Regions from separate parts of the Streptomyces tuirus genome, predicted to be linked through region 1. Evidence: riboswitches for the same ligand, from Rfam matches in the RefSeq annotation. Region 1 holds a riboswitch; each other region holds the start of a gene.
What was found. A riboswitch is a leader RNA that binds a small molecule or an ion and turns the genes downstream of it on or off. The one in region 1 is predicted to bind cyclic di-AMP.
Positions count from the first base shown of each region.

Region 2: it holds a riboswitch for cyclic di-AMP, as region 1 does, so the genes downstream of both, IGS69_RS13800 (transglycosylase family protein) here and IGS69_RS21520 (C40 family peptidase) in region 1, are expected to answer to the same signal.
Region 3: it holds a riboswitch for cyclic di-AMP, as region 1 does, so the genes downstream of both, IGS69_RS04030 (C40 family peptidase) here and IGS69_RS21520 (C40 family peptidase) in region 1, are expected to answer to the same signal.

Region 1 covers NZ_AP023439.1:4,640,031-4,649,402, reverse strand. The annotation lists gene IGS69_RS21535 (esterase/lipase family protein) at 1-144, shown strand, start outside; gene IGS69_RS21530 (M23 family metallopeptidase) at 364-1,965, shown strand; gene pcrA (DNA helicase PcrA) at 2,023-4,536, opposite strand; cyclic di-AMP (ydaO/yuaA leader) riboswitch at 4,866-5,024, shown strand; gene IGS69_RS21520 (C40 family peptidase) at 5,033-6,208, shown strand; gene IGS69_RS21515 (SLAC1 family transporter) at 6,286-7,227, shown strand; gene IGS69_RS21510 (hypothetical protein) at 7,205-7,558, opposite strand; gene IGS69_RS21505 (C40 family peptidase) at 7,979-9,037, shown strand; gene IGS69_RS21500 (LuxR C-terminal-related transcriptional regulator) at 9,047-9,372, opposite strand, start outside.
Region 2 covers NZ_AP023439.1:3,019,856-3,029,227, reverse strand. The annotation lists gene IGS69_RS13810 (cytochrome P450 family protein) at 1-579, shown strand, start outside; gene IGS69_RS13805 (LysM peptidoglycan-binding domain-containing protein) at 701-1,648, shown strand; cyclic di-AMP (ydaO/yuaA leader) riboswitch at 1,877-2,043, shown strand; gene IGS69_RS13800 (transglycosylase family protein) at 2,047-2,733, shown strand; gene eno (phosphopyruvate hydratase) at 2,985-4,265, shown strand; gene IGS69_RS13790 (FtsB family cell division protein) at 4,368-4,844, shown strand; gene IGS69_RS13785 (DUF501 domain-containing protein) at 4,898-5,428, shown strand; gene IGS69_RS13780 (Ppx/GppA phosphatase family protein) at 5,425-6,366, shown strand; gene IGS69_RS13775 (NAD(P)/FAD-dependent oxidoreductase) at 6,787-8,175, shown strand; gene IGS69_RS13770 (class I SAM-dependent methyltransferase) at 8,429-9,372, shown strand, end outside.
Region 3 covers NZ_AP023439.1:851,025-860,396, forward strand. The annotation lists gene IGS69_RS04010 (ABC transporter permease) at 1-538, shown strand, start outside; gene IGS69_RS04015 (baeRF10 domain-containing protein) at 876-2,012, opposite strand; partial or broken gene IGS69_RS35160 (hypothetical protein) at 2,253-2,432, opposite strand; partial or broken gene IGS69_RS34515 (ATP-dependent Clp protease proteolytic subunit) at 2,523-2,648, shown strand; gene IGS69_RS04025 (hypothetical protein) at 2,714-2,959, shown strand; cyclic di-AMP (ydaO/yuaA leader) riboswitch at 3,305-3,506, shown strand; gene IGS69_RS04030 (C40 family peptidase) at 3,511-3,984, shown strand; gene IGS69_RS04035 (ATP-binding protein) at 4,515-4,973, opposite strand; gene IGS69_RS04040 (helix-turn-helix domain-containing protein) at 5,187-6,047, shown strand; gene IGS69_RS04045 (DUF397 domain-containing protein) at 6,057-6,287, shown strand; gene IGS69_RS04050 (8-amino-7-oxononanoate synthase) at 6,360-7,487, opposite strand; gene bioB (biotin synthase BioB) at 7,638-8,849, shown strand; gene IGS69_RS04060 (adenosylmethionine--8-amino-7-oxononanoate transaminase) at 8,842-9,372, shown strand, end outside.

The DNA of each region.
Region 1 (9,372 bases):
GCGCAGAACGTGCGTGTGACCGGCATCGGTCATCTCGCCCTGCCCGTGCACCCCGCCGTCGCCAACGGCATCCGGCAGGTCCTCGACACGGCCCACCCGGGTGAACCCTCCACCGAACGCGCCGCCGGTCTGACAGTCGCCTGAGACTCGTCATACAGCGATCACTCGGCACCACAGCACCGATCAAGCTCGAACAAACTTCGAACACAGAGCCAAACCCGTGCCCGCCGTCCGCCAAAAGACGGTCGAATGCCCGTTTCCTGCGCGCGCGAAACCTGCCGAAGATTGTCGTGCCCGCGTACCGCCGGGTACAGTCGCCGCACTGCTCTGGCAGCCCCTGTTGTCGAGGCGAAAGAGAAGTTGGTGAACGACCGTCACCCGTCGGGGACCATGACCCCGGCTCCGGCTTCCGACGCCGCCTCCGCGCACTACGCGTCGTACGGCACCCAGGAAGCCCAGTACGGCGACTTCACCACGTACGGCGACTACGCCGCCACCGGTTTTGACGCCACCGGTGCCCACCCCACCGGTACCCACGGCGCCGGTTTCGACGCCACCGGGCACGGCACCGCGAGCTTCGCGACCGACCCCCTCTTCGGCGACATGCCGGGCAGCGGCCAGGACATGGGCACTTACGGCACCGGCCACTGGCCCACCGGCACGCACGAGAACGTGCACTACGACGCCTACGCGGCCCAGCACCACGCCGCCTACGACACCGGCGTCTACGACACGACCTCCTGGACGCCCGAGCAGCAGCCCATGTCGGCCATCCCCTCCCAGGCCCCGTCCCCGGACGTCAGCGGGCAGTGGGACGCGGGCGCCTGGCTCCAGCCCGACCAGGCCGGCAACCCCGCCGACCACACCCAGCACTGGGAGTGGGGCACGCAGACCTTCGACACGGGCGCCTACGACGCGACGCAGTGGAACGCCGACGGCACCGCCGCACCGGCGCCCGACGCGTACGAGCACCCCGCCGAAACCTTCGACCAGCACGGGGCCACGCCGTTCGACCAGCTCGAGACCGCGACCTTCGACCAGCTCGAGACCGCGACTTTCGACCAGGTCACGTACGACGAATCCGCCGGGGCGGACTACCGCGACCCCGCCGCGGACGGCGATGAGCCGGCCGCCACGGGTGAACTGCCCGTCGTCGCCCCGCTCCTGGACGACCAGGAGGACGTCACTGCGGCCCCCTCCCCCCGGGCGGCCTCGCGCGCCGGCTCCCGCTCCCGCCGCCGTACGCCCCCCAAGCGCTCGGCGCTGATGACCATCGCGGTGCCCTCCGCCTGTGTGATGGGTGTCGCCGGGATCGCCGCCGCCTCCGTCGGCACGCTCTCCGACGACAGCGCCGCGGAGGCGCAGACGACGGCGGCGGACGCGCAGCCGGTCAAGCCGGCCGCCGCCAACAACAAGCTGGACACGCAGCTGCAGAGCCTGTCCGCCGGCGCCGACGACTTCGCCGACCGGGCCAGCCGTACGCAGGAGCGCATCGACCTCAAGGCCCAGCAGGTGGCCGACAGGAAGAGGGCGGCGGAGGAGGCGGCCCGCAAGGAGCGGCTGCGTCCCAAGTTCGCCCTGCCGGTCGCGCGGCACGGACTCAGCGCCTACTACGGGCAGTCCGGCATCAACTGGATGTCCCTGCACAGCGGCATCGACTTCCCCGTCTCGTACGGCACGACCGTGATGGCCGCGACCGACGGCACCGTCCGCACGCAGTGGAACAGCGCGTACGGCAACATGATGATCGTGACCGCGAAGGACGGCACGGAGACGTGGTACTGCCACCTCTCCACGTACACGGTCGCCTCGGGTACGACCGTGAAGGCCGGCGATCCGATCGCGCGCTCCGGCAACTCCGGCAACTCCACCGGACCGCACCTGCACTTCGAGGTGCGCCCGGGCGGCGGCTCGGCCATCGACCCGCTCCCGTGGCTGCGCAGCCACGGCGTCGACCCGTCGTAACGTCCCGGCAGCCCCCGCCCGTCGAGCGGACGGGGCCCACCGGCACTTCTCAGGGCGCTACAGCTTCTCCACCGGCGCGTACCGCAGCAGCAGCCGCTTCGGCTTGGTGTCGCCGAAGTCGATCGTCGCCTCGGCGTTGCCGCCCGTGCCCTTGACCCCGACGACGGTCCCGAGTCCGAACTGGTCGTGGGTGACCCGGTCCCCGACCGCCAGTGACACCACGGGCTTCTCCGAGGTGCGGCGGGTGGCGAACCCGGAGGCGCCCGACGCCGACGAGCGCGAGCGGGACGACGACAGCGAGGCCGCCACCGCCGAGACCGGCCCGGAGGACGCGGGCGCGGTCGCTCCCGTCCGCTTCCACTCCACGTGGGCCGGCGGGATCTCCTCCAGGAACCGGGAGGGGGGGTTGTACGAGGGCTGGCCCCAGGCGCTGCGCAGCGTGGACCGGGTCAGGTAGAGCCGCTCCCGCGCGCGCGTGATGCCGACGTAGGCCAGGCGCCGCTCCTCCTCCAGCTCCTTGGTCTGGCCGAGGGCGCGCATGTGCGGGAAGACGCCGTCCTCCATGCCGGTCAGGAAGACGACCGGGAACTCCAGGCCCTTGGCGGTGTGCAGGGTCATCAGCGTGATGACACCGTCGCCGTCCTCCTCATCGGGGATCTGGTCGGAGTCGGCGACCAGCGCGACCTGTTCGAGGAAGTCGGACAGGGTGCTCTGCTCGTCCTCGCCGCGCTCCTGCTCGAACTCCATGGCGACGGCCGCGAGTTCCTGGAGGTTCTCGATCCGGGTCTCGTCCTGCGGGTCCGTGGAGGCCTGGAGCTCGGCGAGGTAGCCGGTGCGCTCCAGGACGGCCTCCAGCACCGTGGCCGGGCCGGCGCCGGACTCGACGATGGTGCGGAGGTCCTCCATCAGCGTGTTGAACCGCTTGACGGCGTTGGTGGAGCGCGCGGCCATGCCGTACGCCTCGTCGACGCGCTTGAGCGCCTGCGGGAAGCTGATCTTCTCGCGCTGGGACAGGGCGTCGATCATCGCCTCGGCGCGGTCGCCGATGCCCCGCTTGGGGACGTTGAGGATGCGGCGCAGCGGCACCGAGTCCTCCGGGTTGGCGAGCACCCGCAGGTAGGCCAGGACGTCCCGGACCTCCTTGCGCTCGTAGAAGCGGACGCCGCCGACGACCTTGTAGGGCAGGCCGACGCGGATGAAGATCTCTTCGAAGACACGGGACTGGGCGTTGGTGCGGTAGAAGACGGCGACGTCGCCGGCCTTGGCATCGCCCGCGTCGGTGAGGCGGTCTATCTCCTCGGCGACGAACTGCGCCTCGTCGTGCTCGGTGTCGGCGACGTAGCCGGTGATCTGTGCGCCGCTGCCCGCGTTGGTCCACAGGTTCTTGGGGCGGCGGGACTCGTTGCGCTCGATGACGGCGTTGGCGGCGCTGAGGATCGTCTGTGTGGAGCGGTAGTTCTGCTCGAGCAGGATCGTCGTGGCGTCCGGGTAGTCCTCCTCGAACTGGAGGATGTTGCGGATCGTCGCGCCGCGGAAGGCGTAGATCGACTGGTCGGCGTCACCCACCACGCACAGCTCGGCGGGCGGGACCTCCGCCTCGGGCGGGACGTCGACGGGGTGCTCAACGGTGCCGACGAGCTCGCGGACGAGGGCGTACTGGGCGTGGTTGGTGTCCTGGTACTCGTCCACCAGCACATGGCGGAAGCGGCGGCGGTAGTGCTCGGCGACGTCCGGGAAGGCGCGCAGCAGGTTGACCGTCGTCATGATCAGGTCGTCGAAGTCGAGGGCGTTCGCCTCGCGCAGCCGCGACTGGTACATGGCGTAGGCCTGGGCGAGGGTCTTCTCGAAGCCGTCGGTGGCCTGGGCGGCGAAGTCCTCCTCGTCGATCAGCTCGTTCTTCAGGTTGCTGATCTTGGCGCTGAAGGACTTGGGCGGGAAGCGCTTGGGGTCGAGGTCCAGGTCGCGGCAGACCAGGGCCATGAGGCGCTTGGAGTCGGCGGCGTCGTAGATCGAGAAGGAGGAGGTGAAGCCGAGCTTCTTGCTCTCCCGGCGCAGGATGCGCACGCACGCGCTGTGGAAGGTCATGACCCACATGGCGTTGGCGCGCGGGCCGACGAGCTGCTCGACGCGCTCCTTCATCTCGCCGGCGGCCTTGTTGGTGAAGGTGATCGCGAGGATCTGGCCGGGGTGCACGTCCCGCTCGGCGAGCAGGTGGGCGATGCGGTGCGTGAGCACCCGGGTCTTGCCGGAGCCGGCTCCGGCCACGATGAGCAGCGGGGAGCCGGAGTGGACGACGGCGGCGCGCTGGTTGTCGTTCAGCCCTTCCAGCAGCGCGGCGGAGTCGATCACCGGGCGGGGGGCGCCGTCGCGGTAGTAGCCTCCCCCACTCTCGGCTCCGCTCGAGCGGGGGGACCCCCATCGGTGCGGGGGCGCGTCGAACTTCCCGTCGAACAGATCGTCCGGAATCGGCTCCGGTACGTGATCGTCCTCGGGTGGCGGCGGGGGCTCGTCGGCCGGGCCCCGCTGGGCCTGGAGGTTCGCCAGGAAGTTGTCGTCAAAGAGGCTGCTCATCGCTCTCCGAGTCTAGGGCGCCCCACTGACAGCCCGCCGCCGCCCTGAGAACATCGCCCCGCGCCGGGGCACCCGCGGGCCGGACCGGCGGCGCGTTGTCGCCCTCCATGACAGCACGATCACGGGCTGCTACACCCCCCGCAATTGCGGATGATTCGTGATCAAACCCCCTCGATCGCTCACTCTCGGCAACGCTCGGGAACAAGGTCACGAAAATGTATCGGGCATATCACCCATCAACCTTCACAGGCGCCACACGAGTTGGCTACCGTGCGACCAGGCCGCATGACCCCCACCGGCGAACGTCGCCGGGCCGCGCGGCCTCCGCCGAGTCCGGCACGCCGCAGCGGCAGCCGGAGCCGGGGACCCAACCGTGAACCTGGGGTGAATCGGCCCGGCTCCCTGTACGGAGACGGCCGTAGGGCAAACCTTCCGAACCACCCGCCCGAACCCGACAGCTAACTCGGTAGGCGGAACGTGGAAGGAGTCGCCTCCCTTGGCGTCGCACCGCAAGTCGCGCCCTACGGGTACGCGCGTGGCAGGCATACGGACCCCCGCCCTCGCAACGGCGGCCCTCACCTCCGTGGCCCTGCTGTCCCAGTCGGCCAACGCCGCCCCCGCGGCCGACGACAAGCCCAGCCTGGAGGAAGTCGAGAAGAAGGTCGACGACCTGTACCGCCAGGCAGAGTCGGCGACCGACAAGTACAACGCGGCCAAGGAGCAGACCGCGAAGCAGCGCAAGCGCGTCGACACCCTCCTCGACGACGTCGCCGAGCGCACCCAGAAGCTCAACGAGGCGCGCGAGGAGCTGGGGTCCTTCGCCTCCGCCCAGTACCGTACCGGCGCCGCCGCCCCGGACACCGCGACGTTCCTGCTCGCGGACACCCCGCAGGACTACTTCGACCAGACCCAGCTGATGGACCGGATGACCGGCCGGCAGAAGGTCGCGGTCGACGACTACGTCACGCAGCAGTCCGAGACGATGAAGAAGCGGCAGGAGGCCACCGAGAGCCTCGAGACGCTCACCGACTCGCAGGCCGGCCTGCGGACGGCCAAGGCCACCGTCCAGCGGAAGCTCGCCGACGCCCGCGAGCTGATGTCGAAGCTGACCGCCGAGGAGAAGGCCCGGCTCGCGGCGATCGAGAAGGAGAAGCGGGCGGAGGCCACCCGGAAGGCCGACGAGCTGGCCCGGCAGCAGGCCGCGCAGCAGAAGGCCCAGGACGAGGCGGCTCGGCAGCAGGACAGCGGGTCCTCCTCGTCGGGGTCGGGTTCCGGCTCGTCCTCCTCGACGGCCCCGGCCGACTCCTCGTACGCCACCAAGGCCGACAAGGCGCTCGCCTTCGCCCGGGCCCAGATCGGCAAGCCGTACGTGTGGGGCGCGGTCGGCCCCGGCTCCTACGACTGCTCCGGCCTCACCGGGGCCGCCTGGAAGGCCGCGGGCGTCACCCTGCCGCGCACGACCTACGACCAGGTGAACGCCGGCACCACGGTCCCGCTCTCCCAGGCCCGGCCCGGCGACCTGGTTTTCTTCTACGACGACGTCACCCACGTCGGGATCTACATCGGCAACGGCATGATGATCCACGCCCCGAAGCCCGGCACGTACGTGCGCGAGGAGTCGATCTACTACGACGGCGAGTCCGCGATCCACAGCGTGGTACGCCCGGCCTAGAAGTCCCGCCAGGTTTTTGAGGGGCACACGCGCGTGCCCCTCTCTCAACCCGCGCGGCGCTCTCTAGCATCGGCGCTATGTCCGGTCCCTCCCTGTTTGCCACCTGGTGGGCGACGTATGCGCTGGCGACCGGCATCGTGTCGGTCGGTCTCGACTCGGCGGGGTACGAGGTCCTCTCCCGCATCGCCCTCGGCCTGGCCTGCGCGGCCTGGCTGGTGGCGGCCGCGGGCCTCGCCCAGCGGTGGCACGGCGTGTGGCGGGCGGAGACGCCTGCCGCGCTCACCCTCGTGGCGGCGACCGCCGTCCTCGGCACCGGCTTCTCCGCGGCAGGCCGGCAGCACCTCGCCGAGGCTCTGCTCGCCCTCGCCATGCTGCTCTGGGCGGTGCTGCTCACCGCGGAGACCCAGGGGTGGCGCGGAACGGTGTTCCTGCGGTGTGTGGCCACCGAAGGGCTCGCCGTGCTCGGCGCGACGCTCGCCGCGGCGGATTCGGCGGCCTGGCTCGCCCACGCGGCCCTGGTGCTGTTCTGGCTCGGGCTCGCCCTCTACTGTTTCGCCCTGTTCCGCTTCCAGCCCCGGCAGGTGGAGGAGGGACGCGGGGACCACTGGCTCGCGGCGGGCGCCCTCGCCGTGTCCTCGATGGCCGGGGCGAAGCTCCTCAGTGCCGACAGCTCGCGCCTGTACCTGTGGAACGAGGAGAACAGCAGCGCCCTGCGCACGACGACCGTCACGCTGCTCGTGCTCGCGCTGATCGCCTGCGTCGCCCTGATCCTCGCCGAGCTGTTCTGGCCGCGGCACCACTACGACGTGCGGCGCTGGGCGACCGTGTTCGCCGTGGTGGTGACGGCGGCGGCCACCCTGGCGGTCGCCGCCGCGCTCGACGTCGCCTGGCTCGACGCCGCCGGGGAGGTGCTGCTGTGGATCGCGGTGGCCGCCTGGCTCGCGTGCACCGCCTGGGCTCTCGCCGCCGCCCGGGCCGGCGCCCGGCGCTCCCGGGTCAGGTCCAGAGCACGGCGATGAAGATGTTCGCCGTGGTCAGCAGACCCACCAGGCCGAAGAGCCCCTTGTCCACCTTCTCGTCGTCACGCTTCACATAGACCAGGCCGAGGATCACGATCAGCAGGGCCAGCTTCACGCCGATCTTCACGTTGTTCACCGACTGGTCGTCGGCCTGGTTGAGGCCGACGAGAACCACTCCGGTGACCAGCATCGTGAACGCGCCGTGCAGCATCGCGGGGGTGAAGCGGGCGGTACCCTCGCCCATCGCCTTCATCTGGGTGAGGAAGCCTCCCAGGAGCGAGGCGATGCCGATGATGTGGAGGCCGACGAAGAGGTGGATGAGTACGTCCATGAGGCCGGAGCCTAATGAGGGGCCTAGAGGCACCCGACACCGGCCCAGTGATGCATATATGCGCCCCATAGCACCCGATCACGGTCACTCGCTCAGAATCCGGCGCATCGGTCATCACGCTGAGTGAAGTGGGCGGCGCCCCGGCGGGTCCACGGTCGCATACGGTCACCGTCGGTCCTCTCGCGCCACTTCCGCACACCCGCCACGGGCCCGGTACGGCGACGTTTAGCGTCCTCCACCAGGTGCCCGGCTCCCCACCGCCGCCCGGGCCAGGGGCGGCAGTCGGACACCACCGCCGAAAAGTCCGGCGGCGATCCGCTCCCCCTGTGCGGGCCGTCGCCGGACGCGCAGGCCGCCCGTCCGCTCCCCCCGGCAGCCGCACCCACCCCTCGGCGGTCGAGGAAAGGACGTGGCCTCCAGGTGGCAGCGCACCGCAAGCCCCGACAGCGCTCGACGGGTGGCAGCAAGGCCCGTACGGCCGCCACGATCGCCCTCGCGGGCGCGGCGACGGCGACGGGCCTGGACGGCACCGGACACGCCGAACCACAGCTCAGCCCCGCCCAGGTCAAGGCCGAGGTGGACGAGCTGTACCAGGAGGCGGAGGTCGCCACCGAGAAGTACAACGGCGCGAAGGAGAAGGCCGAGGCGGCCGGGCAGCGGCTGAAGGACCTCCAGGACCAGGCGGCGCGCAAGGAGGAGCGGCTCAACTCCGCCCGCGACGCGCTGGGTTCGGTTGCCGCCGCGCAGTACCGGGCCGGGGGCCTCGACCCCGCGGTGCAGCTCGCCCTGTCCGACGATCCCGACCGGTACCTGGAGAACGCCGAGTTCGTGGAGCGGGCCGGCAACCGGCAGAACGCCGCCGTCGCGGGCGTGCGCAGACAGCTGCGGGAGATCGAGCAGCTGCGCGGGGCCGCCCACATCGAGCTGACGTCCCTGAAGTCGCGGCAGACGGAGCTGAAGCGGCACAAGAAGACGATCACCGGCAAACTGGGCTCGGCACGGCAGCTGCTCTCCCGGCTCAGTGTGCAGGAACGTTCCCGGCTGGGCGCATCGACCGACCGTGCCTCGCGCTCGACGGGCCCGCGGGACACCCTCACGGCCCCCGGCCCCGCCACGGCCCAGGCGCCCAACTCCCGCGCCGCCACGGCCGTCTCCTACGCCTACCAGAAGCTCGGCAGCCCCTACGTCTGGGGCGCCACCGGCCCGAACGCCTTCGACTGCTCGGGCCTCGTCCAGGCCGCGTACCGTGCCGCAGGCGTCTCCCTGCCCCGTACGACGTACTCCCAGATCGCCGCCGGCCGCCGCGTCTCCCGCTCCGAACTCCTCCCCGGCGACCTGGTCTTCTTCTACGCCGGCATCAGCCATGTCGGCATCTACGTCGGCAACGGCCGGATGATCCACGCACCGAACCCCTCCGCGCCGGTGCGTGTCGCCCCGCTGGACGAGATGCCGTTCGCGGGGGCGACCCGGGTGGTGTGAGCGCCGGCGTCAGACCAGCCGGCGAGCCGTCGCCCAGCGCGTCAGCTCGTGCCGGTTCGACAGCTGGAGCTTGCGCAGCACCGCCGAGACGTGCGACTCGACCGTCTTCACGGAGATGTACAGCTGCTTGGCGATCTCCTTGTACGCGTAGCCCCGCGCGATGAGCCGCAGCACCTCGCGCTCGCGCTGGGTCAGGCGGTCCAGGTCCTCGTCGACCGGCGGCGCGTCCGTGGAGGCGAAGGCGTCCAGGACGAACCCGGCGAGGCGCGGGGAGAAGACCGCGTCGCCCTCCTGGACACGGAACACGGAGTTCACCAGGTCCGTGCCGGTGATCG
Region 2 (9,372 bases), 1.6 Mb from region 1:
ATCCTGCTGTTCGCCGGTTTCGAGACGACCGTGAACCTCATCGGCAACGGCACCTACGCCCTGCTCACCCACCCCGGGCAGCGCGCCCGGCTCCAGGCGTCCCTCGCCGCCGGGGAGAGCGGCCTCCTGGAGACCGGCGTCGAGGAACTCCTCCGCTACGACGGCCCGGTCGAGCTCGCCACCTGGCGCTTCGCCACGCAGCCCCTCACCCTCGGCGGGCAGCGCATCGAGGCCGGCGACCCCGTCCTCGTCGTCCTGGCCGCCGCGGACCGGGACCCGGAGCGGTTCGCCGATCCGGACGTGCTGGACCTCTCCCGCCGCGACAACCAGCACCTCGGGTACGGCCACGGCATCCACTACTGCCTCGGCGCCCCGCTCGCCCGTCTGGAGGGCCAGACCGCGCTCGCCACCCTCCTCACCCGCCTCCCGGACCTCCGGCTCGCCGCGGATCCGGCCGAACTGCGGTGGCGCGGCGGCCTGATCATGCGCGGACTGCGCACGCTGCCGGTGGAATTCGCACCGGCGGCACCGGCAGAACCGGAAGCACCGGCTGAAGGTGACGAAACATCAGACCTGTGATCTTCACGTGATCTGCGCGGCATGAACTTGTGACAAGTGATCGACTGCCTATACGTTCACCCATCAACGAGGCGGGGAATCACGCCGCGTCGGTCACTGCTGTCTCGCGAAAGGTCTCCGTATGCTCTCCGGGAACGGTCGGCACCGTCGCCCCCGCCAGGCTCCGGCTCTCCTCGTCGCGGCCGGGGTGACCGGCTCCGCCATCGCGATCCCGCTCCTCGGGGCCTCCGGCGCCAGTGCGGCCGACGGCACGACCTGGGACCGGGTCGCCGACTGCGAGACCGGCGGCGCGTGGAGCCAGAACAGCGGCAACGGCTACTACGGCGGCCTGCAGTTGTCCCAGGAGGACTGGGAGAACCACGGCGGTCTCGACTACGCGGCGAGCGCCGACCTGGCCAGCCGCTCCCAGCAGATAGCCGTGGCCGAGAGAATCCTCGCCGACCAGGGGGTCGGCGCGTGGCGCACCTGCGGACTGCTCTCCGGGCTCGAGCAGGGCGAGGGCTCGGACTCCGGCGCATCCGGTTCGTCCGCCCCGACGGACTCGCCCGGCCTCCTCGACTCGCTCGGGTCGTCGCCGTCCGCGAGCCCTTCCTCGTCCCCGTCGTCGTCGCCCGGCACGGAGGATGAAAAGTCCAAGTCGGACAAGTCGTCTGAATCCGCCGACTCGGCGTCGCGGAACGAGGGATCCGGCGGCTCTGCGTCGGCCACCCCCGGGAGCGGCGAGGCCGGCAACTCGCGCCAGGCGGACGAATCCTCGGCCCAGACCGGTACCGGCTCCGGCCGCCACCGCGGCCCCAGTGCCGACGAATCCCTCCCGTCCGGCAGCGGCGGTGCGGACGAGTCCACGGGCCGTCACGCCTCGCGCGGCGACGGAGGCTCCGGCGACGCCGTCCAGGGCGACTACATCGTGGGAGTCGGCGACAGCCTGTGGTCCATTGCCGACTCCCTTGACGTCAGCGGTGGATGGTACGAGCTCTACGAGGACAACGAGAAGGCCGTCGGTTCGGACCCGGACCTCATCCTCCCCGGTGAGAAGCTCACGGTGGAGGGCGAAGGGGACGAGAAGTAGCCGTTCGGGCAGTGCGGAAACGGGGGCGGAAGTCACCCCGAAACCGCGCGAGTTCGCGTCATACTTCGCGGTGAATGTCCTGTTTGGGGTCCGTGAGAGATAGATCTCAGAAGCCCTGATCGTCTTTGAAATTCCGTGGATCGCGTGTCTACGGTCATGACCGCTCGCCACCGCGAGCCCCGGCTGCCGCAACGCCGAATCCTGCCAGCGGCCGTACGGGAACAGTCGTCGCGTCAAGCGCCGTAGGCAGGAGCGGGGGACCCAAGGTAGGTGCCCGACCGGCCAGTTGCGCCGGAAGGGCTTGGGGTGAAGCCGTGTCCCGGGAGGGACACGGCCGGGCAACTCAACCGGCCCGAACCCGACAGCTCACCTCGCAGGCGTCGGTGAGGGGATCCACCATGCTGTTTTCCGGCAAGGGCAAGCACCGTCGTCCGTCCAAGGCCACCCGTGCCATCGCCGTCGCCGGTGTCGCCGGTGCCGCCGTCGCCGCCCCGCTGATGGCGGCCGGCAACGCCTCCGCCGCCACCGCCTCCGAGTGGGACGCCGTCGCCCAGTGCGAGGCCGGCGGCAACTGGTCCATCAACACCGGCAACGGCTACTACGGCGGTCTGCAGTTCTCCGCCTCCACGTGGGCCGGCTACGGCGGCACCAAGTACGCCGCCACCGCCGACCAGGCCACCAAGGCGCAGCAGATCGAGATCGGCGAGAAGGTCCTCGCGGGTCAGGGCAAGGGCGCCTGGCCGGTCTGCGGCAAGGGCCTGTCGAGCGCCGCCTACACCGGCGGCGGTTCCACCGACTCCGGCAGCTCCGCGCAGAGCGAGCAGAGCACGGAGTCCCGCGAGACCCAGCAGCCGGCCTCCCGCTCCGACGAGCGCCCGGCCGCGAAGAAGACCGTCACCACCCCGACCGGCAAGAAGGTCAAGAAGGGCGACGGCGAGTACAAGGTCGTCAAGGGCGACACCCTGAGCTCGATCGCGGCCGAGGAGAAGGTCAAGGGCGGCTGGGAGAAGCTCTTCGAGCTGAACAAGGACATCGTCGAGGACGCCAACCTCATCTACCCGGGCCAGCAGCTGCACCTGAAGTAAGCAGCGGCCACCCCCGTCCCCACGGGCTCCCCGCCCCGGTGCGTCATCCCCCGTACGCACCGGGGCGGGGTTTTTTCGGCAACCGGCTTTGTTCCGTTCGGAAACAATTTACGCTCGGTTCTGTCCATGGGGTGGGCGACCCGGTGGCCGATCGCCCCGAGCCGGTTAGGCTCATGTCGCGAGCCACCGGGCCCGCACCTCGCCGGGTCCACGCGACCCGCGTACCGCGTCACATCAAGAAGGAGATGCTCGTGCCGTCCATCGACGTCGTCGTAGCCCGGGAAATCCTGGACTCCCGAGGCAACCCCACGGTCGAGGTCGAGGTCGGCCTCGACGACGGCAGCACCGGTCGTGCCGCCGTCCCGTCCGGCGCCTCCACGGGCGCCTTCGAGGCCATCGAGCTCCGCGACGGCGACCCGAACCGCTACCTCGGCAAGGGTGTGGAGAAGGCCGTCCTCGCGGTCATCGAGCAGATCGGCCCGGAGCTGGTCGGCTATGACGCCACCGAGCAGCGCCTGATCGACCAGGCGATGTTCGACCTGGACGCCACCGACAACAAGGGCTCCCTCGGCGCCAACGCCATCCTCGGCGTCTCGCTCGCCGTCGCCCACGCCGCCTCCGAGGCCAGCGACCTGCCGCTGTTCCGCTACCTGGGCGGCCCGAACGCGCACCTGCTGCCGGTGCCGATGATGAACATCCTGAACGGCGGCTCGCACGCCGACTCCAACGTGGACATCCAGGAGTTCATGATCGCCCCGATCGGCGCGGAGTCCTTCTCCGAGGCGCTGCGCTGGGGCACCGAGGTCTACCACACCCTCAAGAAGGTGCTGAAGGGCCGCGGCCTGTCCACCGGCCTCGGCGACGAGGGCGGCTTCGCACCGAACCTCGGCTCCAACCGCGAGGCCCTCGACCTCATCCTCGAGGCGATCAACGAGGCCGGCTACACCCCCGGCGAGCAGATCGCCCTGGCGCTCGACGTCGCCGCCTCCGAGTTCTACAAGGACGGCGTCTACACGTTCGAGGGCAAGGCGCGCTCGGCGGCCGACATGACCGAGTACTACGCGGAGCTCGTCGACGCGTACCCGCTCGTCTCCATCGAGGACCCGCTGTTCGAGGACGACTGGGAGGGCTGGAAGACCATCACCGCCAAGCTCGGTGACAAGGTCCAGCTCGTCGGCGACGACCTGTTCGTCACCAACCCCGAGCGCCTCGCCCGCGGCATCGAGGAGGGCGCCGCCAACGCGCTGCTGGTCAAGGTCAACCAGATCGGCTCGCTCACCGAGACCCTGGACGCCGTCGAGCTGGCCCAGCGCAACGGCTTCAAGTGCATGATGTCGCACCGCTCCGGCGAGACCGAGGACGTCACGATCGCCGACCTGGCCGTCGCCACCAACTGCGGCCAGATCAAGACCGGTGCCCCGGCCCGCTCCGAGCGCGTCGCCAAGTACAACCAGCTGCTGCGCATCGAGGAGATCCTCGACGACGCCGCGGTCTACGCCGGCCGCAGCGCCTTCCCGCGCTTCAAGGGCTGACCCCGGCCACAAGAGGCAGCGTCGTACGTACGTCCCCGTACTCGGTCCCGTACCGTGTCCGGGGACGTACGCGCGTGTGACGGTGGAGCGGGAGGCGGACAGATGGCCGTGAAGGACCGGGACCGGTTCTCCACCGCGACCAGGATCCGGCTGCTCGGTGAGCAGACCGCGGCCCGGGTCTACCGTTCGCAGACCAAGCGCCAGGCCCGCCGCTCGCGGCTGACCGGCCGGGCCGCGCTGCTCGCCCTGGTGCTCTGCTCGCTGATCGTGGCCCTGGCCTACCCGATGCGGGAGTATGTCTCGCAGCGCGCCGAGATCGACGACCTCCAGCGCGAACGGCGGCAGGCCCGCGAGCGCGTCGAACGGCTGCGCGACCTGAAGGCGCGCTGGCAGGACGACGCGTACGCCGAACAGCAGATCCGGCGGCGGTTGCACTACGTCATGCCGGGGGAGACGGGCTTCATCGTCGTCGACCCGCACGCGGCGAAGCAGTCGCGCACCGACCTGGGGGCGGCCGACCGCCCCTGGTACTCGAACGTCTGGGACGGGGTCGACAAGGCCGACGCCGCCGGCCGGTGACCCGAGTCCCGCTCAGTGACCTGAACCCAGAGAAAGACAGCCTGAAGACAGTCATGGAAACGCCCCCGCCGACCACCCCGCGCACCGAGCCCACCGACGCCGACGTCGAGGCCTTCAAGCAGCAGCTCGGTCGGCCCCCGCGCGGTCTGCGCGCGATCGCGCACCGCTGCCCGTGCGGACAGCCCGACGTCGTCGAGACGGCCCCGCGGCTGCCGGACGGCACGCCGTTCCCCACGCTGTACTACCTGACGTGCCCGAAGGCGAACTCGGCCATCGGCACGCTGGAGGCCAACGGCGTGATGAAGGAGATGACCGAGCGGCTGGCCTCGGACCCGGAGCTCGCGGCGGCCTACCGGGCCGCCCATGAGGACTACATCCGGCGGCGCGACGAGATCGAGGAGCTGAAGAACTTCCCGAGCGCGGGCGGCATGCCGGACCGGGTGAAGTGCCTGCACGTCCTGGTGGCCCATTCGCTGGCCGCGGGGCCGGGCGTGAACCCGCTGGGCGACGAGGCTCTGGCGATGCTGCCCGAGTGGTGGCGCAAGGGCGCCTGTGTGACGACCGCCGAGGAGGACGCCCAGTGACCCGTGTCGCCGCCGTGGACTGCGGTACGAACTCCATTCGGCTCCTGGTCGCCGACGTCGACCCCGCCACCGGGGAGCTCGTCGACCTGGACCGCCGGATGACGATCGTGCGGCTCGGGCAGGGGGTCGACCGCACCGGCCGGCTCGCCCCCGAGGCGCTCCAGCGGACCTTCGCGGCGTGCCGCGAGTACGCCGCGATCATCAAGGAGCACGGGGCGGAGCGGCTGCGGTTCGTGGCGACGTCCGCCTCCCGGGACGCCGAGAACCGCGACGAGTTCGTGCGCGGCGTGCTGGACATCCTGGGCGTCGAGCCCGAGGTGATCTCCGGGGACCAGGAGGCCGAGTTCTCCTTCACCGGCGCCACCAAGGAGCTCGCCGGGAGCGACCACCTTCCGACGCCCTACCTCGTCGTGGACATCGGCGGCGGCTCGACCGAGTTCGTCGTGGGCGACGACCGGGTCCGGGCGGCCCGCTCGGTGGACGTCGGCTGTGTCCGCATGACCGAGCGGCACCTGGTCCGGGACGGCGTGGTGAGCGACCCGCCCTCCGAGGAGCAGATCGCGGCGATGCGGGCCGACATCGAGGCCGCGCTCGACCTCGCCGAGCAGACGGTTCCGCTGCGCGAGGCGCGCACGCTGGTGGGCCTGGCCGGGTCCGTGACGACCGTGTCGGCGATCGCGCAGGAGCTGCCCGAGTACGACTCCGGGGCCATCCACCACTCCCGCGTCTCCCGCGAGAAGGTCCGCGAGATCACCGACTGGCTGCTGCGCTCCACCCACGCCGAGCGCGCGGCCGTGCCCTCCATGCACCCGGGCCGGGTCGACGTGATCGGGGCGGGTGCCCTGGTGCTCCTGTCGATCATGGAGCGGATCGGCGCGCAGGAGGTCATCGTGAGCGAGCACGACATCCTGGACGGCATCGCATGGTCGGTCGCGTAGCCCGCTTCTGAGCAGGCATGGATCACGAATGAGCGTGTCCCGGGGTCCGGAGGGACCTCCGGGCGACGGTCTGTCGGGAAAGTTCGTGAAGTTCTTCACAAGGAATTCGGCCCTCCCGGGCGAAGAGAAGGGCCCGGTTGACCCGTCCGGGGACTGAACGGCCCTTTGAACATGTTCAGAAGCATGGTATGGAGGGGGTCGGGAAGCTGCTCGGGGTGGCGCTCGGGGAGGGCCTCACGGGGGCTCCAACGGCGCAGAGAGGCAGCTCACACGGCATTGACAACGCTCCGGGGTGCACAAAGGAGCCCGGTTGTCACCATGACGTGGATCACGCGGGCCGCGGAGGATAGCACACACCCCACCCAAGCTTGTGAAGGGGCGCACGAGCCACCCCCCTGAGGCGGGTGGATACTCGATGGCATGAGCACCACGGAGCGTCCCAGGATCCTCGTAGTAGGCGGTGGGTACGTAGGCCTGTACGCAGCTCGGCGCATCCAGAAGAAGATGCGCTACGGCGAGGCGACCGTCACGGTCGTCGACCCCCGGTCGTACATGACCTACCAGCCCTTCCTCCCCGAAGCCGCCGCCGGCAACATCTCCCCGCGCCACGTCGTCGTCCCGCTGCGACGCGTGCTGCCCAAGGCGGAGGTTCTCACCGGCCGGGTCACCACCATCGACCAGGACCGCAAGGTCGCCACGGTCTCCCCGCTGGTCGGCGAGGCCTACGAGCTGCCCTTCGACTACCTGGTGATCGCGCTCGGCGCGGTCTCCCGCACCTTCCCGATCCCCGGCCTCGCGGAGCAGGGCATCGGCATGAAGGGCGTCGAGGAGGCCATCGGCCTGCGCAACCACGTCCTCGAGCAGCTCGACAAGGCCGACTCCACCACCGACGAGGAGATCCGCCGCAAGGCGCTCACCTTCGTCTTCGTGGGCGGCGGTTTCGCCGGTGCGGAGACCATCGGCGAGGTCGAGGACATGGCCCGGGACGCCTCGAAGTACTACAAGAACGTGTCCCGTGAGGACATGCGCTTCATCCTGGTCGACGCCGCTGACAAGATCCTCCCCGAGGTCGGCCCCAAGCTCGGCAAGTACGGCAAGGAGCACCTCGAGGGCCGCGGCGTCGAGGTCTACCTGTCCACCTCCATGGACTCCTGCGTCGACGGCCACGTGGTGCTGAAGAACGGCCTCGAGGTCGACTCCAACACCATCGTGTGGACCGCCGGCGTCAAGCCCAACCCGGCCCTGGCCCGCTACGGCCTGCCGCTGGGCCCCCGCGGTCACGTCGACTGCGAGCCGACCCTCCAGGTCAAGGGCACCGACTACATCTGGGCCGCCGGCGACAACGCCCAGGTCCCGGACCTCGTCGGCCGCAAGGCGGGCAACGAGAACGCCTGGTGCCCGCCGAACGCCCAGCACGCGCTGCGCCAGGCCAAGGTCCTCGGCGACAACGTGGTCTCCGGCATGCGGGGCTTCCCGCAGAAGGAGTACAGCCACGCCAACAAGGGCGCGGTGGCCGGTCTCGGCCTCCACAAGGGCGTCGCGATGATCGTCATGGGCAAGATGAAGATCAAGCTCAAGGGCCGTCTCGCCTGGTACATGCACCGTGGCTACCACGGTCTGGCCATGCCGACCTGGAACCGCAAGATCCGCGTCTTCGCCGACTGGACCCTGGCGATGTTCCTCAAGCGCGAGGTCGTCTCGCTCGGCGCGATGGAGACGCCGCGCGAGGAGTTCTACGAGGCCGCCAAGCCGGCCCCGGTCGCCGCCGCGCCGAAGGAGAAGACCGAGGAGAAGGCCAAGGCCTCCTGACCTCCGGTCGGTCATCCGCCTGACGAAGGGCCTCCCGCCATCCGTGGTGCGGGAGGCCCTTCGGCGTGCCCGGCCCGCGCGTCCGGGCGGGCGAACGCGCGGGCGAAGGGGCGGTTTTGCCCAGTCGTGACGCGTGCCGGGGACTGCGCCCGAGCCCCGCAGGTGTTTACGTGGTGTCGGACATTCCGGGATTCCCTTCCCCAAGCTCTCGACTTCGCTCGAGCAGGGGATGCCCCAATCGGAGGTGCACACCATGGCAGACGCCGCGCCGCGGCTGCAGGGCCTCTTCACACAGTTGCTGGGAGCACCGCTCCCGGTGCGCATCCGCGCCTGGGACGGTTCGCAGTCCGGCCCGCCGGGCGCACCGACCCTGGTCGTACGCAACCGCCGCGCGCTGCGCCGCCTGCTGTGGAAGCCGGGCGAACTGGGCCTGGCCCGCGCCTGGGTGGCGGGCGACCTCGACATCGAGGGCGACCTCTACGCGACCCTCGATCTGCTGGCCGGTCTCATCTGGGAGCGCGGCGAGGACGCCCGCACCCTCGCCCAGGCCCTGCGCGACCCCGAGGTCCGCGCCGCCGTCCGCGGACTGGTCAGGCTCGCCGGGCCCCCGCTGCCGCCCGCCCCGCCCCGCGAGGAAGCCCGCAACCCCCGCCGCCACCTGCACACCAAGCGCACCGACCGACGCGCCATCAGCCACCACTACGACGTCGGCAACGACTTCTACGAGATCGTCCTCGGCCCGTCCATGGTGTACTCCTGCGCCTACTGGCCCACCCCGGACAGCACCCTCGAAGAGGCCCAGCGGGACAAGCTCGAACTCGTCTGCCGCAAGCTGGGTCTGAGACCCGGCCTGCGGCTGCTCGACGTCGGCTGCGGCTGGGGCTCGATGGCCATCCACGCGGCCCGCGAGCACGGCGCGCGCGTCGTCGGCGTCACGCTCTCCCAGGAGCAGGCCGCCTACGCCCGCAAGCGCGTCGCCGACGAGGGCCTCACCGACAAGGTCGAGATCCGCGTCCAGGACTACCGCGACGTCCGCGACGGGCCCTACGACGCGATCTCCTCCATCGGCATGGCCGAACACGTCGGCGCCGACCGGTACCTGGAGTACGCCGCCGACCTGTACGGCCTGCTCAAGCCCGGCGGGCGGCTGCTCAACCACCAGATCGCCCGCCGCCCGCAGGGGGACGAGACGGCGTA
Region 3 (9,372 bases), 3.8 Mb from region 1:
GGCCGGCATCGCGGCGGGCGCTGTCGTCACCCTGCTGGGGCTGCGCGGCTCCCGAGCCGTGATCGCACTGCTCGGCGCATCGGCCTTGGTGGGCGTGATCGCGGCCGGGATCGCGCACAGCTGGCTCGGGGCGCTCAGCGGTGTCTGGTGGACGGAGGCGTCGGTGCTCGGTCTGTCCACGCTGGCCGTCGGCGGCGCCGTCGCCGGGCTCGCCGCCCTCATCGGCCCCGCCGGCACGGGCGTCGGGGCCGCCGTGGTGATGCTGATCGGCAACCCGTTCTCCGGCGCGACCTCGGCCCCGCAGATGCTGCCGGAGCCGGCCGGCGCGATCGGCCAGTGGCTCCCGCCGGGCGCGGGGACGACGCTGCTGCGCTCGGTGTCGTACTTCGACGGCGCGGCGGCGACCGGGCCGGCCCTCACCCTCGCCTGGTGGGCGGCTCTCGGCCTGGGCGCCGTACTGCTCGGCAGCTCACTCCGGGCCCGGAAGGCGGGCGGTGGACCCGCGGCCGAGCAGCGGGAGCTCTCGGCGGTGGCCTGACGCGCGCCGGAGGGGGCCGAAGAACGCGATGGAGTCCTGACCGGCCTGAAGGCGTGGTGCACACAGATGTCGTACACGTAGACGGTCCCCGGACACGTAGACGGTCCCCGGACACGTAGACGGTCCCCGGACACGTTGACGACCCCCGGACGCATAGACGGTCCCCGGAAAGTTCCGATCAACCCACTGCTCGTATCTCAGAATTCGCCGGGGACCTGGCCGGTGCCCGACAGGTACTCCGCGAGGGAGCCCTGTCGTGGTTGACCGGTCCTATTTACTATGATTACTCCGGTTATGCGGGGTGGTCAAAGGATCCGGCGGACTATCTCGCGCCGGTCTACTGCGGGGGAAGTTCGAAGCGCAGCAGTGCCCCGGCCTGGTGCGCGCGCAGTTCCGTCTCCGGCTCGATGTGCCGGACGTCGCCGCCGTCGTCGATGACGGACTGGGTCAGTTCGTCGATGACGTCGGGGACCTCGCGCAGCGGCTCCCCGCAGAGGGGGCAGGTCTTTCCCGAGCGCGCAAGCAGCCCGTCCCGGTCGCAGACGACGCCTGGGGCAACGGCCCCCTCGTCCACCGCCAGCGTCCGGATCGCGGCCAGCGAGGCCGCCCACAGCGTCTCGTCGAGCCCGACGGCGCTGGGCCGCCGGGCCGCCTTGGCTTCGAGGATCTCGCCGACGAGCTGTCGCTGCTCCTGGTGTGCGTGGTCGGAGACGAGCTCCTGCACCTTCTGCTTGATGTCCTCGGGCGTGGCGGTCTCGCGGTCGACGGTGAAACTGCCGATGAGCCGGTCACGCAGTTCGCGCGGGAGAAACTCGGTGAAGACCGGCACCTCATAGGAGTGGCCGCCGACGACGAGCAGGTCGAAGCGCCCGGTCCCGAACAGCTGCTTCAGCTCGCCGACGAGCCGCCGGTAGTGCCGTTTGCTGAGCTCGTCGGCCTTGTTGCGGACCCGGTTCTCGGCGAACCCGGCGGCGTAGTTGGGCTTGCGCAGCGTACGGTCGCGGATCGTCTCCAGCTCCCGTGCCTCGTCGATGTAGTGCTCCCAGACCTGGCCGGTCCCCTTGTCCACGATGACCGCGCAGGTGCGGTAGTACTCGTCGAGCACGCCCAGCATCGGACGGACGTACGGATCGGCGTCCACGACGATGCGTTCGCGGGTGCTTCGCGGCAGCCACACCTGCTCGTAGACGCCGTTGCCGCTGCAGGAGAAGACGGCGACAGCGCCCGGCCTGTGGGGCTCCTCCTCGAGCGATTTCCCGATCTTCGCGATGTCCTCGCGGAGCGAGAGCCGCGCGGCGTGCTCGAGTGAGCGGTCCTCCGCGAGGGGCTGGATGCGGTCCAGCAGGCTCGCCACCCGGGTCAGGAACGCGCGGCGGCCCGTCCTGTCCGGTTCCGCGGGGATGTAGAGCGAGACCAACGGTAGTCCGTTCCCGTTCAGCCGGAGAATTCGATCGACCTGGTCTTGCGTGATCATCACCGCTCCTCGCGCTCCGTGAGCCTCACTCGGCCCCGTTCCAGGTAACGCGGTGGACGCGGGTGCAGCAACCGCAGCGTGACTCGTTCCGTCGCTCCGGGGCTGCCCGCGCCGGGCGGGTCAGGCGCCACCAGGCCCGGGCGGTCGATTTCCCGGGCCTGGTGGCGCGCGGCCGTCCTGCGCTCCGGGCGCAGCACACCCGGTCGACAACGGCCCTCCGAGTCGACGAGTTCCCGATCTTCACTCCCCCGGGTGAGCCTGGTCCCGATCAGTGCCACGACGGCCCACTGATCCAGACGAAACCGCCTGGGCCGGGCCGGCCCGGCGGTGCTCCGCCGCGATGCCGAACCGCTGGGGTGCGCCAGGGGCGGCAGCGGCCTCGCGGACCGTGGAGACCGCGCTGACCACCTGCTGCTCCGCGACCTCCGAGAACCAGATTCCGGTGACGCAAAGAGACCCAGGAACGCGCTCCCCGAGTTCACCGAACGCACGGGCTCCGGGCAACGGACGATCCGTACTCGAAGCTCGACGATCTGCCTGGACCGGGCCGGTGCCGCCGCCTCGGTCCTGCTGGCGGCGGGCACGCCCGGCAAGCGATTCGCGCCGCCCGACGCCCGCCTGGTGATCCATCAGCCTGATCGACGGGATCATCCCGAGCCGCCAGGCCACCGTGGCCCCGCCGACCGGTCGGTGAGGCTCCGGTGCTCCCGGCCGAACTGCCGCCCCTGCCCGCCCTGACGCGGGCCGAGGCGGAACTGATCGAGCGTTACCTCGAGGTCGTCGACCTGCTCGGTCGTATCAACCCCGCCCAGGACGGCGACACCTACCGCGGACTACGCGCCGCCCAGGCCCTGGTCGGCAAGGCGACGGCGCTGCGTGACGCACTGGTGCTGGGCGGCGAGCGGCGCACCGCCCGGCTCACCCTGCCCCCGGAGTCCGTCAGTTGACGCGGAACCGTCGGTCCGGACGCAGCGCCGCCCACGATGCGTCCGGAGCTGAGTTGAAACGGACCAAAAGACGTACCGCTGTTCGGAGTAGGCAGGAGACGGATTTCCGGACCGTTCCGGTTGCGCAACGCGCGTAGCCGGTGGACGGAATGGGGCATTCCATCGCTGGTCCGGGGCTCCGCGAACCAGTGGACAGTGGCCCGAACGCACACGTGTCCACCCGAACGGGTGAGTGGTGAGTAACAACACAAATCCCCGGTTCCGTTGGGAAATCCGGACAGGCATGCGCCAAGATCCCTGTCTGACGACAAGCCCCCGCCGCTGTGGCGGGGCGATCCGGGCGGACGCCGAGTCCTGCCGCCGCCCGGATGACCGGTCGACAGGAGTGGATCGGCAGGAGTGGAGGACCCGAGCACGACGGGTCGCCGGGACGGTCACGCCATGACCGGCCCCGAGCAGCCCTTGGGGTGAAGCCGCGTCAGCGGCCGGGCAACTTTGTCAGCCCGAATCCGACAGGTCATCCTTCACAGGCGGCTGACGAAGGGTTGCGCATGACTGCGCTCAATCGTGTCCCGTCGCTCATGGCCCGGGCCGGCACGGCCTCGGCGCTCACCATCGCCGCGGTGGGCGGCTCCATCGTGGCGCCCGGCTTCGCATCCGAGGCGGCGGCGGCCACACCGGCGACCAAGGCACTCCAGATCGCGGCCTCCAAGAAGGGTGCACCTTACAGGTACGGGGCCACCGGTCCGCACCGGTTCGACTGCTCCGGACTCACGCTCTACTCGTTCAAGAAGGCCGGCAAGAAGCTCCCCCGCACGGCTGCCCAGCAGTACAACAAGACGCGCCACATCTCCGCCAAGAACCGCAAGGCGGGCGACCTGGTGTTCTTCCACTCGGGCAGCAACGTGTACCACGTCGGTATCTACGCGGGTAAGAACAAGCTCTGGCACTCCCCGAAGAGCGGGGACGTGGTGCGACTGCAGAAGATCTGGACCAAGAGTGTCTGGTACGGACGCGTGAAGTGATCCGCCCGGCGTGCGGCGGCGTCCTTGACGCGCCGCCGCTCGCCGGAGCGTGACACGGGGTCATGTGGTTACCCGTCACCACCACCCGTCTGAGCGTGCTGGTGTTCGCGTTCAGCGGTTCCGTGCGCTGCTGGTGGTCGACGTGACGTCGGGCCGGACCGGCGGTGTCGCCGCGGGCGCGACGACCTTCCTGGTCCGCGTCGGCCTGTGGGAGCTGCTCCCGCGGCACGTGCGGCGGGCGGGGCTGCATACGGAGACGGACGGCGCCGATGAGACCTCCGCGGAGGAGACGGCCGGGGGCCGCGTCGCGATCCCGCACCGCTGCGGCACACCGTCGGTCAGCCGTCAGGGCTTCCGGGGGGGGCGGCTGCGCACCGGGAGGTTTCGGCTCAGCACCGGTGACGGGCGCGAGGCGCGGAGCGGGCGTCATACACGTGGGGATGGCCCGGATGTGGGTCCCGCGGCCCGGGGTGCGCGGAGGGCACCCGCTGGATATGCCTTTCGCGTCCTCCTGAGGGGCTCCTGTGTGGCTAGGGCTCCTGCTGCACCGCTGTCGTCACCGGCCCGACCGGGACGACCCAGGGGAGTTCGATCGAGATGGTCTTGCCGCCCTCGCGAGTGGGGCGGATACGGAGCCTGCCGCCGCATTCCGCGGTCAGCCAGCGGATGATGACCAGACCGCGGCCGTTGTCCTGCTGGACGGCGGCCGGCAGGCGTCTGGGGAAGCGCGGATGGCTGTCCGTAACACCGATGCGCAGGTGCTCGTCCCGGTCCAGTTCGACGTCCACGGTGAACGTGGGCGACTGACCGAAGGTGTGCTGGACGGCGTTGGTGGCGAGTTCGGAGATGATGAGCCGGACGGTGTCGGACACTTCCGTGTCCACCGGCAGACCCCACTCCGCCAGCGTGCCCACCACGTAGGCACGCGCTGCGGAGACCGAGGCGGGATCGCTCGGCAGAGTGACGGATGCTTCCAGATGGTCTGCCATGGCGACCTCGTCCCTTTCCCACGGGACCACAGCCCGACACGGAGCGGATGGTTCGAGTACGGTCCCGGACTGGTGCTTCGTCGCCAGACTGCCACCAGAACACCCCCGAAGGACGGCGATCCACCAAGATATGCATATATCTGTCGCTCAAAGCGGTGAACTCTGCGACGCGAGACCGTATTTGGGTGGCTCGGAGGGAGTAAGGAGGAGCCCATGCAGCACGGTCCCGCGGTGCGCCGCCGGAAACTGGGCGCCGAACTGCGTGCGCTGCGCACCTCTGCGGGGCTCACGAGCGGTGAGGCGGCCTTGCTGGTGGGCTGGCACCAGTCCAAGGTCAGCCGGATCGAGACGGGCACGAGCGGGGTGAAACCGGCCGATGTGCGGTTACTTCTGGACGCCTACGGTGTGACAGACTCCCAACTTCGCGAACTGCTCATGGTGTTGGCGGGCTCCGACGACAGCGGCGGCCGGCACCACTGGTGGCACGCCTACCGCGGGGTACTGCCGCCGACCTACCGGGACTTCATCAGCCTGGAGTCGCAGGCCGGTGCGATGCGCACGCTGGAGACCACCGTCGTGCCCGGTCTGCTCCAGACGCCCGAGTACGCGCGTGCGGTGACCAGGGCCGCGGTGGAGGGACTTCCCGAAGACCGGCTCGACACGCTGGTCGAGGTGCGACTGGCCCGGCAGGACGTGCTGCGCGCGGATCCCCCGCTGAAACTCAGCGCTGTCCTGGACGAGGCGGTGCTGCGGCGCGAGGTGGGCGGACCCGGGGTCATGGCCCGCCAGCTGGAGCGACTGGTCGAGGCCGCCCGGCTTCCCCAAGTGCGCCTGCAGGTACTGCCGTTCGCCGCCGGGGCGCACATCGGTGTCACCGGCCCTTTCGTAATCCTGTCATTTTCGAGCACTTCTGATCTGGATGTGGTTGTTCTCGACCACTTGACGAGTAGCCTCTACCTCGAACGGAAAGAAGACCTCCAGGCCTACACGGAGGCCTTCAACGCCCTTCAGATCCACGCCCTTTCGCCCGAGGACTCGTTGGATTTCATCGCCGGGACAGCCGCCGGCGCGTAAGGAGGCACCATGCGTGCACTGCCTCGTCACGTCCCCTCAAGCATCGAACTGCACGGTGTGCGGTGGCTGCGCAGCAGCTACAGCACCGGCGCGAACAACTGCGTCGAGACCGCGCGTCCGGATGCCCCGCCCTGGGCCGGACTGCTCGCCGTGCGCGACTCCAAGGACCCGGCCGGACCCGCGCTGCTCTTCTCCCCGGGGAGCTGGGCGGCGTTCGCGGCCGGGGTGGAGCGCATGTAACCGCGTTCGATCAGTCCGTCATCGTGCGACGCACGGCCGTGTCACGCCGACTCATGGCCGCGTTTCGCCGACTCATGGCCGCGTCTCTCCGATCACCTGTACAGCGCGTTCGATCTGCTGAGCGGTCAGGTCCGCGCGTGCGGTCAGCCTGAGCCGTGAGATGCCGTCCGGCACGGAAGGGGGCCGGAAGCACCCCACGGCCAGGCCCGCCGCGCGGCACTGCGCCGCCCAGCGCACGGCGTCCTCGGGAGAGGGCGCCCGCACCGAGACCACCGCGGCGTCCGGACGCACCGCTTCCAGACCCGCGGCGGTCAGGCGTGCGTGCAGTTCGCCCGCCACCGCGCGGGCCCGCGCCGCCCGCTGCGGCTCGCCGCGCAGCAGCCGCAGGGCCGACAGGGCCGCACCCGCCGCCGCCGGGGCGAGTCCCGTGTCGAAGATGAACGTCCGGGCGGCGTTGACGAGGTGTCCGACGACCCGGGCCGGGCCGAGGACGGCTCCGCCCTGGCTGCCCAGCGACTTGGACAGTGTGACCGTCGCGACGACGTCGTCCGCGCCCGCGAGCCCCACCGCCTGCGGGGCCCCGCGGCCGCCGTCGCCGAGAACGCCCAGCCCGTGGGCGTCGTCGACGACCAGCCCCGCGCCGTGTTCCCGGCAGACCTCGGCCAGCTCGGCGAGGGGGGCCGCGTCGCCGTCGACCGAGAAGACCGTGTCGGACACGGCGATGGCCGTGCCCTCATGGGTGGCCAGCGCCTTGCGCGCGGCGTCCGGCTCGGCGTGCGCCACGACCTGGGTGGTCCCGCGGGCGAGCCGGCAGCCGTCGATGAGCGAGGCGTGGTTGCCCGCGTCGGAGACGATCAGGGAGCCGTGCGGGGCCAGCGCGGTGACCGCCGCGAGGTTGGCGGCGTAACCGGAGGAGAAGACGAGTGCCGCCTCGAAACCGCAGAAATCGGCCAGTTCCCGTTCGAGTTCGGTGTGCAGTTCGGTGGTGCCGGTGACCAGCCGGGAGCCGGTCGCGCCACCGCCCCAGGTCCGCGCCGCCCGGGCCGCGCCCTCGGTGACCTCGGGGTGGCGGGCCAGCCCGAGGTAGTCGTTGCTCGCCAGGTCGAGGAGCGGCGAATCGGCCGGACGAGGGCGCAGAGTCCGTACGAGTCCGGCGCGGGCGCGCAGCTCCGCCTGCTCGTCGATCCAGCCGAACGCCATGGGTGGTCCTCCGCGGAATTTGTAGGCAGTGCACAGACACTAGCGGGACCACCAGCAGGTCAGTGTGTGGCAATACCCACACCTCGAAGCGACTCTGTTGTGCGAACTCTCCTTTGCCCCGAGCACCTCCTTAGGACAGGATCGGATTCCATGGACCTGCTGAACACGCTGGTGGACAAGGGGCTTCGGCGCGAGCTGCCGACCCGCGACGAGGCTCTGGCCGTCCTCGCGACGTCCGACGACGACCTGCTCGATGTGGTGGCCGCGGCCGGAAAGGTGCGTCGGCACTGGTTCGGCCGACGGGTGAAACTGAACTATCTCGTCAACCTCAAGTCCGGCCTGTGCCCCGAGGACTGCTCGTACTGTTCGCAGCGGCTCGGCTCGACGGCCGGGATCCTGAAGTACACCTGGCTCAAGCCCGACCAGGCGTCCGACGCGGCGGCGGCCGGTGTGGCCGGAGGGGCCAAGCGGGTGTGCCTGGTGGCGAGCGGACGCGGCCCGACGGACCGCGACGTGGACCGGGTCTCCGAGACGATCAAGACGATCAAGGACAACAACGAGGGCGTCGAGGTCTGCGCCTGTCTGGGGCTGCTCTCCGACGGCCAGGCCGAGCGGCTGCGCGAGGCCGGCGCCGACGCCTACAACCACAACCTCAACACGTCCGAGGCGACGTACGGGGAGATCACCACCACGCACACCTACGAGGACCGGGTCGACACCGTGCAGAAGGCGCACGCGGCCGGTCTGTCCGCCTGCTCCGGGCTGATCGCCGGCATGGGCGAGACGGACGAGGACCTCGTGGACGTGGTCTTCTCGCTGCGTGAGCTGGACCCGGACTCGATCCCGGTCAACTTCCTCATCCCGTTCGAGGGCACCCCGCTCGGCAAGGAGTGGAACCTGACCCCGCAGCGGTGCCTCAGGATCCTGGCGATGACGCGGTTCGTCTGCCCGGACGTCGAGGTGCGGATCGCGGGCGGGCGCGAAGTTCATCTGCGCACGATGCAGCCGCTGGCGCTGCACCTGGCCAACTCGATCTTCCTCGGCGACTACCTCACCAGTGAGGGCCAGGCCGGCAAGGCCGACCTGGAGATGATCGCGGATGCGGGCTTCGAGGTGGAGGGCACCGGCCAGGTGACGCTGCCGGAGCACCGGGCCGCCGGGGGCTGCCACGACGGTGGCGGGGTCTGCGGTTCCGGGGGCGGCGGAGCGTGCGGCTCCGACGCCGCCCCGGAGGCCTCCGAGACCGGTACGGCCGCCGAGCCCCGTACGGCCGCCGAGCCCCGTACGGCCGCCGATGCCCGTACCGACCTGGTCGCCGTCCGCCGCCGGGGCGCCGGAACGGACCTCGCGCCCAATGCCTGAGCTGACGGTGCCCGGGCTGCTGGAGCTCGACCGGCGGCATGTGTGGCATCCGTACGGTCCGATGCCCGGACGGCAGGAACCGCTCGTCGTGGAGTCGGCGAGCGGGGTACGGCTGCGGATCGCCGACGGCTCGGGGGCGCCGGGTGGTTCGGCGGTCGCGGACGGTTCGGCGGTCACGGACGGTTCGGGCGTACCGGACGGTCCGCGAGAGCTGGTCGACGGGATGTCGTCCTGGTGGTCGGCGATCCACGGCTACAACCACCCGGTACTCAACGAGGCCGCGCGCGGTCAGTTGGAGCGGATGAGCCATGTGATGTTCGGCGGGCTCACCCACGAGCCCGCCGTACGCCTGGCGAAGCTCCTTGCCGACATGTCGCCCGAGGGCCTGGAGCATGTCTTCCTCGCCGACTCCGGGTCGGTGTCGGTCGAGGTCGCGGTCAAGATGTGCCTGCAGTACTGGCGTTCGCTCGGCCGCCCCGGCAAGCAGCGGCTGCTGACCTGGCGCGGTGGCTACCACGGCGAC